Regions from separate parts of the Rhizobium sp. BK379 genome, predicted to be linked through region 2. Evidence: riboswitches for the same ligand, from Rfam matches in the RefSeq annotation. Region 2 holds a riboswitch; the other holds the start of a gene.
The links. Region 2 has a riboswitch for FMN ahead of ribB (3,4-dihydroxy-2-butanone-4-phosphate synthase). Riboswitches for the same ligand answer to the same signal wherever they lie in the genome.
Positions count from the first base shown of each region.

Region 1: another riboswitch for FMN. It lies ahead of FHT93_RS30420 (DMT family transporter); the one in region 2 lies ahead of ribB (3,4-dihydroxy-2-butanone-4-phosphate synthase).

Region 1 is NZ_JACIAD010000009.1:73,431-78,441, reverse strand. Features, by position in the region: gene FHT93_RS30435 (hypothetical protein) at 1-308, opposite strand, end outside; gene lon (endopeptidase La) at 277-2,694, shown strand; gene FHT93_RS30425 (HU family DNA-binding protein) at 2,902-3,177, shown strand; FMN riboswitch at 3,298-3,450, shown strand; gene FHT93_RS30420 (DMT family transporter) at 3,531-4,439, shown strand; gene FHT93_RS30415 (esterase-like activity of phytase family protein) at 4,536-5,011, shown strand, end outside.
Region 2 is NZ_JACIAD010000006.1:287,915-292,925, reverse strand. Features, by position in the region: gene FHT93_RS25330 (ThuA domain-containing protein) at 1-37, shown strand, start outside; gene FHT93_RS25325 (Gfo/Idh/MocA family oxidoreductase) at 49-1,179, shown strand; gene ribB (3,4-dihydroxy-2-butanone-4-phosphate synthase) at 1,263-1,889, opposite strand; FMN riboswitch at 2,005-2,149, opposite strand; gene FHT93_RS25315 (glucose 1-dehydrogenase) at 2,256-3,038, opposite strand; gene tpiA (triose-phosphate isomerase) at 3,113-3,850, opposite strand; gene FHT93_RS25305 (SDR family oxidoreductase) at 3,855-4,643, opposite strand; gene FHT93_RS25300 (sugar ABC transporter ATP-binding protein) at 4,666-5,011, opposite strand, start outside.

The DNA of each region.
Region 1 (5,011 bases), on a different contig from region 2:
CAAAGGATGACCCTTGGCAATGATGCTGTGATTCCGTAGCGTGTTGCTGGTGTTGTTATTTTAGGCCGTTCGGAAATGGTCAGCGTCGCTCCAGATAGGCGCTTCATTGTGTTGGCGTTCCATGTAATAAAGCTGTCACAACCGTGGAACGCGGGCGTTAACGTGGCTTGAAAAGCGTAGTCAGAACCTCCACTTGTAACAGCAAGTGAGAGTGCCGGCCGGTCCCAAGCGGCCGCGCCAAAGAGCCCGGTAACGGGACGATGGAAAGGAATAAAAATGACGAAGAAAACGTCTGTAGCGAGCAGCACCGCTTATCCTGTTCTCCCCCTGCGCGACATCGTGGTTTTCCCCCATATGATCGTGCCGCTGTTCGTCGGGCGGGAAAAGTCGATCCGCGCGCTCGAAGAGGTCATGGGTTCCGACAAGCAGATCATGCTGGTCACCCAGATCAACGCCAGCGATGACGATCCGGATCCGTCTGCGATCCACCGCGTCGGTACGGTTGCCAACGTGCTGCAGCTCCTGAAGCTTCCCGACGGCACCGTGAAGGTTCTGGTCGAAGGCCGCGCACGCGCCGAGATCGATACCTATACGAGCCGCGAAGATTTCTACGAAGCGCTCGGCCATGTGCTCGAAGAGCCGCATGACGATCCCGTCGAGCTGGAAGCTCTGTCGCGTTCGGTCGTGTCGGAATTCGAGAGCTACGTAAAGCTCAACAAGAAGATTTCGCCTGAGGTTGTCGGTGCGGCAAGCCAGATCGACGACTATTCAAAGCTCGCCGATACGGTCGCCTCGCACCTCTCGATCAAGATCACCGAGAAGCAGGAGATGCTGGAGACCACCAGCGTCAAGGCCCGCCTCGAAAAGGCGCTCGGCTTCATGGAAGGCGAGATCTCGGTCCTGCAGGTCGAAAAGCGCATCCGTTCGCGCGTCAAGCGCCAGATGGAGAAGACCCAGCGCGAATACTACCTGAATGAGCAGATGAAGGCGATCCAGAAGGAACTCGGCGACGGCGAGGAAGGCCGCGACGAGATGAGCGAACTGGAAGAGCGCATTGCCAAGACGAAGCTGTCCAAGGAAGCCCGTGAAAAGGCCGATGCGGAACTGAAGAAGCTGCGCCAGATGAGCCCGATGTCGGCTGAAGCCACCGTCGTGCGCAATTATCTGGACTGGCTGCTCGGGATCCCCTGGGGCAAGAAGTCTAAGATCAAGGCCGATCTCAACAATGCCGAGAAGATCCTCGAAGCCGATCATTTCGGTCTTGAGAAGGTCAAGGAGCGCATCGTCGAGTATCTGGCTGTTCAGGCCCGCGCCACCAAGATCAAGGGTCCGATCCTGTGCCTCGTCGGCCCTCCGGGCGTCGGCAAGACCTCGCTCGCCCAGTCGATCGCCAAGGCAACCGGCCGTGAATATGTCCGTATGGCTCTTGGCGGCGTTCGTGACGAAGCTGAAATCCGCGGTCACCGCCGCACCTATATCGGCTCGATGCCCGGCAAGGTCATCCAGTCGATGAAGAAGGCGAAGAAGTCCAACCCGCTGTTCCTGCTCGACGAAATCGACAAGCTCGGCCAGGACTATCGCGGTGATCCGTCTTCGGCTCTGCTGGAAGTGCTCGACCCGGCGCAGAACTCGACCTTCATGGATCACTACCTGGAAGTCGAATACGACCTGTCGGACGTGATGTTCATCACGACGGCAAATACGCTGAACATCCCGGCTCCGCTGATGGACCGCATGGAGATCATCCGTATCGCCGGCTATACCGAAGACGAAAAGCGCGAGATCGCCAAGCGGCACCTGCTGCCGAAGGCCATCAAGGAACATGCGCTGCAGCCGAACGAATTCTCGGTCAGCGACGATGCCCTGATGGCGATCAGCCAGCAGTACACCCGCGAAGCCGGCGTGCGTAACTTCGAACGCGAATTGATGAAACTCGCCCGCAAGGCGGTCACCGAGATCATCAAGGGCAAGACGAAGTCGGTTCACGTCACGGCAGCGAATATCGACGATTATCTCGGCGTTCCGCGCTTCCGCCACGGCGAAGCTGAACGCGAAGATCAGGTCGGTGTTGTCACGGGTCTTGCCTGGACGGAAGTCGGCGGTGAGTTGCTGACGATCGAAGGCGTCATGATGCCCGGTAAGGGCCGCATGACCGTCACCGGCAACCTGAAGGAAGTCATGAAGGAATCGATTTCGGCAGCGGCGTCCTACGTCCGCTCGCGCGCCGTCGATTTCGGCATCGAACCACCGCGCTTCGACAAGAGCGACATCCACGTGCACGTGCCGGAAGGTGCAACGCCGAAGGATGGTCCGTCTGCCGGTGTCGCGATGGCAACCGCGATCGTCTCGATCATGACGGGCATTCCGGTCAACAAGGATGTGGCAATGACGGGTGAGATCACCCTGCGCGGCCGCGTCCTGCCGATCGGTGGCCTGAAGGAAAAGCTGCTTGCGGCTCTGCGCGGCGGCATCAAGAAAGTGCTGATTCCGGAAGAGAACGCCAAGGACTTGGCCGAAATTCCTGACAACGTGAAGAACAGCATGGAGATCATTCCGGTCTCCCGTATGGGCGAGGTGATCAAGCACGCGCTGGTCCGTCGTCCCGAGCCGATCGAATGGGATGGCACGGTTGAAACGCCCGTCATCGCGACTGTCGAAGGGCTCGATGATGCAGGTGCAGCCATCGCTCATTGAGCTTTGGCGGCCACATTTAAGCCCAATTGTTGCAAATCGTGAAAAAGGCCGGCGGAAACGCCGGCCTTTTTTGTGAAAACGTCATGTAGACGCTTGCTTTTCCTTGATTTGCAGGGTTTTTGGGTTCTCGGCGGGCCTGATGAAAGCGATTTCTGCGCCTAGCTTACAGATTGAGTTGTTTCAAACCATTTAGAAAGGGGTGGAAACATGAACAAGAATGAACTCGTGTCCGCAGTAGCCGAAAAGGCTGGACTGACGAAGTCTGATGCAGCATCTGCCGTCGACGCAGTTTTCGACGTTGTACAGGCTGAACTGAAGAGCAAGGGCGACGTTCGCCTCGCTGGCTTCGGCAGCTTCACCGTTTCCCATCGCGCTGCCACGAAGGGCCGTAACCCTTCGACCGGCGCCGAAGTCGACATCCCGGCACGCAACGTGCCGAAGTTCACGCCCGGCAAGGGCCTGAAGGACGCCGTCAACGGCTGATACGAGATAGTCCGCCGGCCGTAAACGAGAACGGCCGCGCAGGATTTTGAGGGGTTCGGTATTGCCGGACCCCTTTTTGTTTTCGGCGCTTGCCGCACGCCGCGCTTTGTCTTACGACACCTGTGTTCTCAGGGCGGGGTGAAAGTCCCCACCGGCGGTAGGGGTTTCGGCCCGAGCCCGCGAGCGCCTTTCGAAGCTTCGGTCAAGGAAGGGTCAGCAGATCCGGTGCGATTCCGGAGCCGACGGTTAAAGTCCGGATGAAAGAGAATGAGCGTGGCCGTGCGGGCAGGAGACTGTCGCGTCTGCGTGCCGTCGCCTCATGCGTCCTGATTTATGTTTGGTCCCTGTACTGGATGGAAGACATGAATCAGAATTCCCTTGCCGTCGGGCATTCCCGCGCCTTCGCCGGCGCTGCCTTCATGGTAGCCGGAGGCGTTGCCTTCTCGCTTCTCAATGTCGTCACCCAATGGCTGACCATGACGCTTGCCTTCCCGGCGGCTTCTGCAGCCTTCTGGCAATATGGCTTCGCCTTTCTCTTCTCCTTGCCCTTCCTGCGCAAGGCCGGCCTATCGGCGATGCGCACCAGCTATCCCTGGCGGCATGTCGTGCGCGTTGCCTTTGCCGCGCTTGGCGTCGAAGCCTGGGTCTCCGGTCTCGCCTCGGTGCCGATCTGGCAGGCGATCGCGCTTGTAATGACCTCGCCCTTCTTCATCATTCTCGGCGCGCGCCTGTTCCTCGGTGAGCGCGTCGGGCCTGCTCGCTGGATGGCAACGGGTGTCGGCTTTGTCGGCGCGATGATCATCCTCCAGCCATGGTCGGACAGCTTCACCTGGGCCGCCCTCCTGCCTGTCCTCTCGGCGCTTCTCTGGGGTGCTTCGTCGCTCATCACAAAGAGCCTGACGGGCATCGAGAAACCGGAGACGATTACCGTCTGGCTGCTGGTGCTGCTCACGCCGATCAATGGCAGCCTGGCACTTGCGTCGGGCCTCGCCGTGCCGACAGGCGCAACGCTTGCGCTCTTCCTCCTGGCCGGCCTTCTGACAGTCGTGGCGCAATATCTGCTGACGCTCGCCTACGCCAGCGCAGATGCCGCCTATGTGCAGCCCTTCGATGACCTGAAACTGCCGCTGAACGTACTCGCCGGCTGGCTTTTCTTCGGCTATGCGCCGGCTGGTTATCTGTGGCTGGGCGCCGCGCTCATTCTCGCCGCCTCGCTCTTCATCATGCGTAGCGAGATGCGTCGCGAGCGGCAGGCAGCCTGACGCAAACTGTACAAAATGTCGCAGCCTGTCATGTCTCTGTCATGGCAGTCCCGCAAAAACCCTCTGTTCGATTTTTCGGCATTGGGGGATTTTTTAATGACATCGTCTTCGCGCAAGGCAGCGCTCGCTGCCGTGCTTCTTGCATCCGTTGCGGTCCCGGCAGCAGCGGAACCGGTTTTCAACCGCATCGCCTCTTTCCCGGTCGCAACAAATCTGCCGGCCGACAAGGACAAGCTTTCGGCCACCTCGGCCGAAATCATCACCGCTTCGCAGGATGGCAACACGCTGATCTACAGCGACAGCCCGCTCGGCGCGATCGGCTTCATCGACATCATCGATGCCAAGGCACCCAAGGCCGGTGGCGCGCTGATGATGGACGGTGAGCCGACCTCGGTTACGACGGCAGCCGGCAAGGCGCTCGTCGCCGTCAACACCGGCGAAAGCAAGCAGAAGCCGTCGGGCCGTCTGGCAATTGTCGATATCGCTTCGAAGAAGATCGACGCGACCTGTGACCTCGGCGGCCAGCCCGATTCGATCGCCCTCAACAAGGACAGGACGCTCGGGACAATCGC
Region 2 (5,011 bases):
GAGACTGCATCAGGCCGGCGAAGCCGGTTACCGCTGAGGAGAATAGAAATGCGTCTACTCGTTCTTGGTACGGGCACGATGGCCAAAAACCAGGTTGCCAACTTCCTCGCCATCGACGGTGTCGAGGTGGTCGGCGCCGTCGATACGGATCGGGGCCGGCTCGATGAGTTCGCCGATCATTTCAACATCGAAAAACGCTTCAGCACGCTCGACGAGGCGATCGCCTGGGGCGAATTCGATGCAGCCACAAATGTAACGCCTGACCGCATCCACCACGCGACAAGCCTCGCGCTGATCGCCGCCGGCAAGCACGTCTTTTGCGAGAAGCCACTGGCGGAAAACTATGCGCATGCCTTGGAAATGACGGAAGCCGCGGAAGCGGCCGGCGTCATCAACATGGTGAACCTTACGTATCGCAATGTCGCACCGCTACAGCGCGCCCGCGAGATGGTACTGGCCGGCGAACTCGGCACTATCCGTCATGTGGAAGCGTCCTATCTGCAGAGCTGGCTGGTATCGCGCGCCTGGGGCGACTGGCGCACGGAATCGCGCTGGCTCTGGCGTTTGTCCACCGGCCACGGATCGAACGGCGTGCTCGGGGATGTCGGCATCCATATCCTGGATTTTGCCGCCTATGGTGCGGCGACTGACATCGATCACGTCTTTGCGCGGCTGAAGACCTTCAACAAGGCACCGGGCGGGCAGATTGGCGAGTACATGCTCGATGCCAATGACAGCTTCACCATGTCGGTCGATTTCACCAATGGCGCGCTCGGAGTCATCCATGCGACCCGCTGGGCGACCGGGCATCTGAACGAGCTGAAGCTGCGCATCTATGGCGAAAAAGGCAGCCTCGAAGTCATCCACCGCCCGGATGGTTCGGATCTTCGCGGCTGCTTCGGCGACGACATTGAAAGCGCCACCTGGCGTGATATCGAGGTGCCGGCAGTGCTGACCAATTATCAGCGCTTTGCAGAAGCCGTCAGGACCGGCAAGCAGGACGATCCCACCTTCCGCCACGCCGCCAATCTGCAGAAGGTCATCGATCTCGCGATCGTATCGGAGAAAGAACGCCGGGAGCTCAATCTGCTGGCCTCTGACACGCAGCAAGCCACGGCTGACCAGGAACCGGGAGGCAAGGCGGACGATCAGGGGCCGGTGCTGGCACTCGTCGTCTGACGGCTTGGAAAATAACGAAGGCCCGAATGTTCGGGCCTTCCTTGAGCCGACTGAGCTCGCTCTGCTTACTGCTCAACCGGCAGCTAGGCAGCCCTACCAGCCGCGCCCACGCCCCGATAGGCAATGAGATCCTCGATGGTGATCAAGTGAAGGCCGTGCCGCTCGGCAAACTGCTCAAGCTCCGGCAGACGCGCCATCGTGCCATCATCATTGGCCACTTCACAGATGACACCCGAGGGCGACAGGCCAGCCAGCCTTGCGAGGTCCACAGCCGCCTCCGTATGGCCCGGACGCGAAAGCACGCCGTTCGGATGCGCACGCAGCGGGAAGATATGACCGGGCCGCGCAAAATCCTCAGGGCGGGAATCCTCGCCGATGAGCGCGCGAACGGTTGCGGCGCGGTCAGCGGCTGAAATACCGGTTGTCGTTTCAGGGATATAGTCAACCGAGACGGTGAACGCCGTCTTCAGGAGTTCGGTATTGTTGGGGACCATCTGCGGGATCTGCAGTTCGTCCAACCGCTCACCTTCCATGGCCACGCAGATGAGGCCACGGGCATAATTCATCATGAAGGCGATTGCCTGCGGGGTGATCGCTTCGGATGCAATGACGAGGTCGCCCTCGTTTTCCCGATCGCGGTCGTCGACGACAACCACGATCTCGCCCCGCGCAATCGCGGCGATCGCATCTTCTATCTTGGAAATTGCCATTTCTCTGCCTTTCAAGGGTTAGCCGCGTGAGCGGCATTCATGGCCTGTCAAAAGCCACCATTATCCCTTGGGCGAACAAGCATATGAAACGCCGCATGCCGAGCGGCGTCCTCTGCGTTGCTCTCTTCCATCCGGACTGTGACCGTCGGCTCCGGCATCTCACCGGATCTGCTGACCCTTCGCTTTCACGAAGGCGCTCGCGGGCTCCGAGTTGCCTCGATACCGCCGGTGGGGAATTGCACCCCGCCCTGAGAACACTGCTTATGTAAATGACGAATGGCTTGTTCTGCAAGAGGTTGGGTACAGATCACGTCGCGAGAATTGCTTCTCCGTGATGAAAGCACCGTTTCCTATTGTCGAACAGCGCTAGGACATGATCAGCCCGCCATCGACATTGATGGTCTGGCCGGTGATATAGGCCGCGTCATCGCTTGCAAGAAAAGTGACAAGGCCGGCGACGTCTTCACCCGATCCGGCGCGCTTCATCGGGATGCCTTCGACCCATTCTTTCATGAGCTCGCCGGGTGCGTAGTTGCCGAGCAGCTTGCCCCATGCCTGGTCGTTATAGGCCCACATGTCGGTTTCGATTATGCCCGGGCAGAAGGCGTTGACGGTGATGCCGTCGGTCGCGACTTCCTTGGCAAGGCTTTGGGTGATGCCGACGACGCCCATCTTCGAGGCAGCATAATGCGGCGTATAGATGAAGCCGTCGCGTGCCTGTCCGGACGCCGTATTGATGATACGTCCGCCGCGACCATGTTTGCGCATGCGGGCGATCGCTTCCTGGGCACAGAGGAACACGCCCTTGGTATTGACCGCCATGACCTTGTCCCACTCGCCCTCGGTCATGTCCTCGATGCGAGCAATGGTGATGACACCGGCATTCTGGATTGAGACGTCGACAGCGCCGAAGGCCTCCTCAGCGGCGTCATAGAGAGCTTTGACGCTTGTCTTGTCGGTGACGTCGCCAACAAAGGAGATCGCCTTTCCGCCGTCGGCCCTGATCTGCTCGGCAACGCCATGCACACTTTCCTCGTTGGCGGAGACCACGAGATTGGCGCCCTCGCGCGCGAAGCGTTTGGCAATCGCCGCACCGATACCGCGGCTTGCACCCGTAATGACCACGGTCTTGTTTTCGAAGCGTTGCATTCTCTTTATCCTTTCACTGGGGCCCGCGTGAGCGCCGTTTTGCAAACCGGCGACACTTGCCTCCTCACCAGACTTCAAACGGCTGCAGAAATGATCCCGGCAAATTCCGATGCCTTCAGCGAAGCACCGCCGACCAGCGCTCCATCCACATTGCGAAGCCCGAAAATCGCCTCGGCATTGGATGCCTTGACCGAACCGCCATAGAGGATCCTGACCGAATGGCCGTCATCGCCCAGCCGCTCTTCGAGCATCTGCCGGATCGCGGCATGGACCTCCTCAATCTGTTCGTTGGTCGGCACCAGCCCGGTTCCTATCGCCCATACAGGTTCGTAGGCGATGACGAGATTGGCGCTCGTTGCTCCCTCGGGAACGGATTCTCTGAGCTGCCCGCCGACAACTTCGATCGCCCGCCCCTCATCACGCTCGTGCCGCGTTTCACCCACACAGACGATCGCGATCAAGCCCGCCCGATGAGCGGCAACCGCTTTTGCAAGGACGATTTCATCATCTTCGCCATGAGACACGCGACGCTCGGAATGCCCGAGGATGACATAGCGCGCGCCGATGTCCGCAAGCATTTCGGCAGAGACATCACCGGTATGCGCACCTGACTGCTGCGCATGGCAATCCTGTGCGCCGATGGCCAGGTTCGAATCCCTGACCCGCTCCACCGCGCGATCGATCAGCGTGAGGGGCGGGCAGACGACGATATCGCACGTCGCACCGCCCGTTAGTCCCTTCAGCGCCTCGATCTCAGCTTGGGAGGAGATGAGACCGTTCATTTTCCAGTTGCCTGCGATCAGCTTGCGCATCGTATCACCAGCAGCAGAAGCCGCCGTCGACGAGCAGATCGACGCCCGTCACGAAACTTGCGGCATTCGAAAGCAGGAAGACCGCCGGACCGACCATCTCATCGACACCGGCCATGCGCTGCATCGGCGTCTGCTCTTCGAAGAGCTTGGTCTGATGTACCATCTCCGGCCGGGTGTTCATCGGCGTTGCCGTATAGCCCGGCGAAATCGTGTTGACGCGGATGCCGCGCCCGACCCACTCCATGGCGAACGACTTCGACATATGGATCACGCCCGCTTTCGAGGCATTGTAATGGGCCTGGCTCAAACCGCGATTGACGATAACGCCCGACATGGAGGCGATGTTGACGATCGACCCGCGGCCATTCTTCAACATGGCCCGCGCTTCGGCCTGGCAAGACAGGAAGATGCCCTTCAGGTTGATGTCCATCAGCGTCTGATACTGGTCCTCTTCCATCTCCTCGGCGGGATTGGCGCTGGCGATTCCGGCCGCATTGACGGCAAGCGAGAGAGCCCCGAGATCGGCTTCAGTGCGGGCGACCGCATCCGCCAGAGACGACTTGCTGGTGACATCGGCGGCAATCTCGATCGAGCGGCGGCCGGCAGCCCGGATATGGCTGGCAGTGGTGGCAAGGCCGTCATCGGTGCGGCGATCGAGAAGCGCTACATCGGCGCCGCACTGGGCGAGACCGATGGCGATCCTCTGCCCGATGCCGCTGCCGGCGCCAGTTACGATGGCGACCTGGCCGCTGAGATCGAATAGTCTTGGTGCGTTCAGAGAGATGTCGGACACCGCTCTTCCTTTCTGTCTTTGCCTAGATTGTCGCCAGTTCCATGACCGAGACGTCGTTTGCCTCGTCACGCTTCAGAATGCCTGCCTGCTTGCCCTGCGCCAGCACGAGAATGCGGTTCGACACGCCGAGAACCTCCTCGAGGTCGGAGCTCACGACGATGACCGCAACACCCTGTTTGGCGAGGTTGACGATGATGTCGTAGATGCCGGCGCGGGCGCCGACATCGATGCCGCGTGTCGGCTCGTCCAGCACCACGACCTTGGGATCACGCATCAGCCATTTGGCGATGACGACCTTCTGCTGGTTGCCACCCGAGAGATCGGAAGCGAACTGCTCCGCGCGTCCCTTCACGCCGAATTTCGTCACC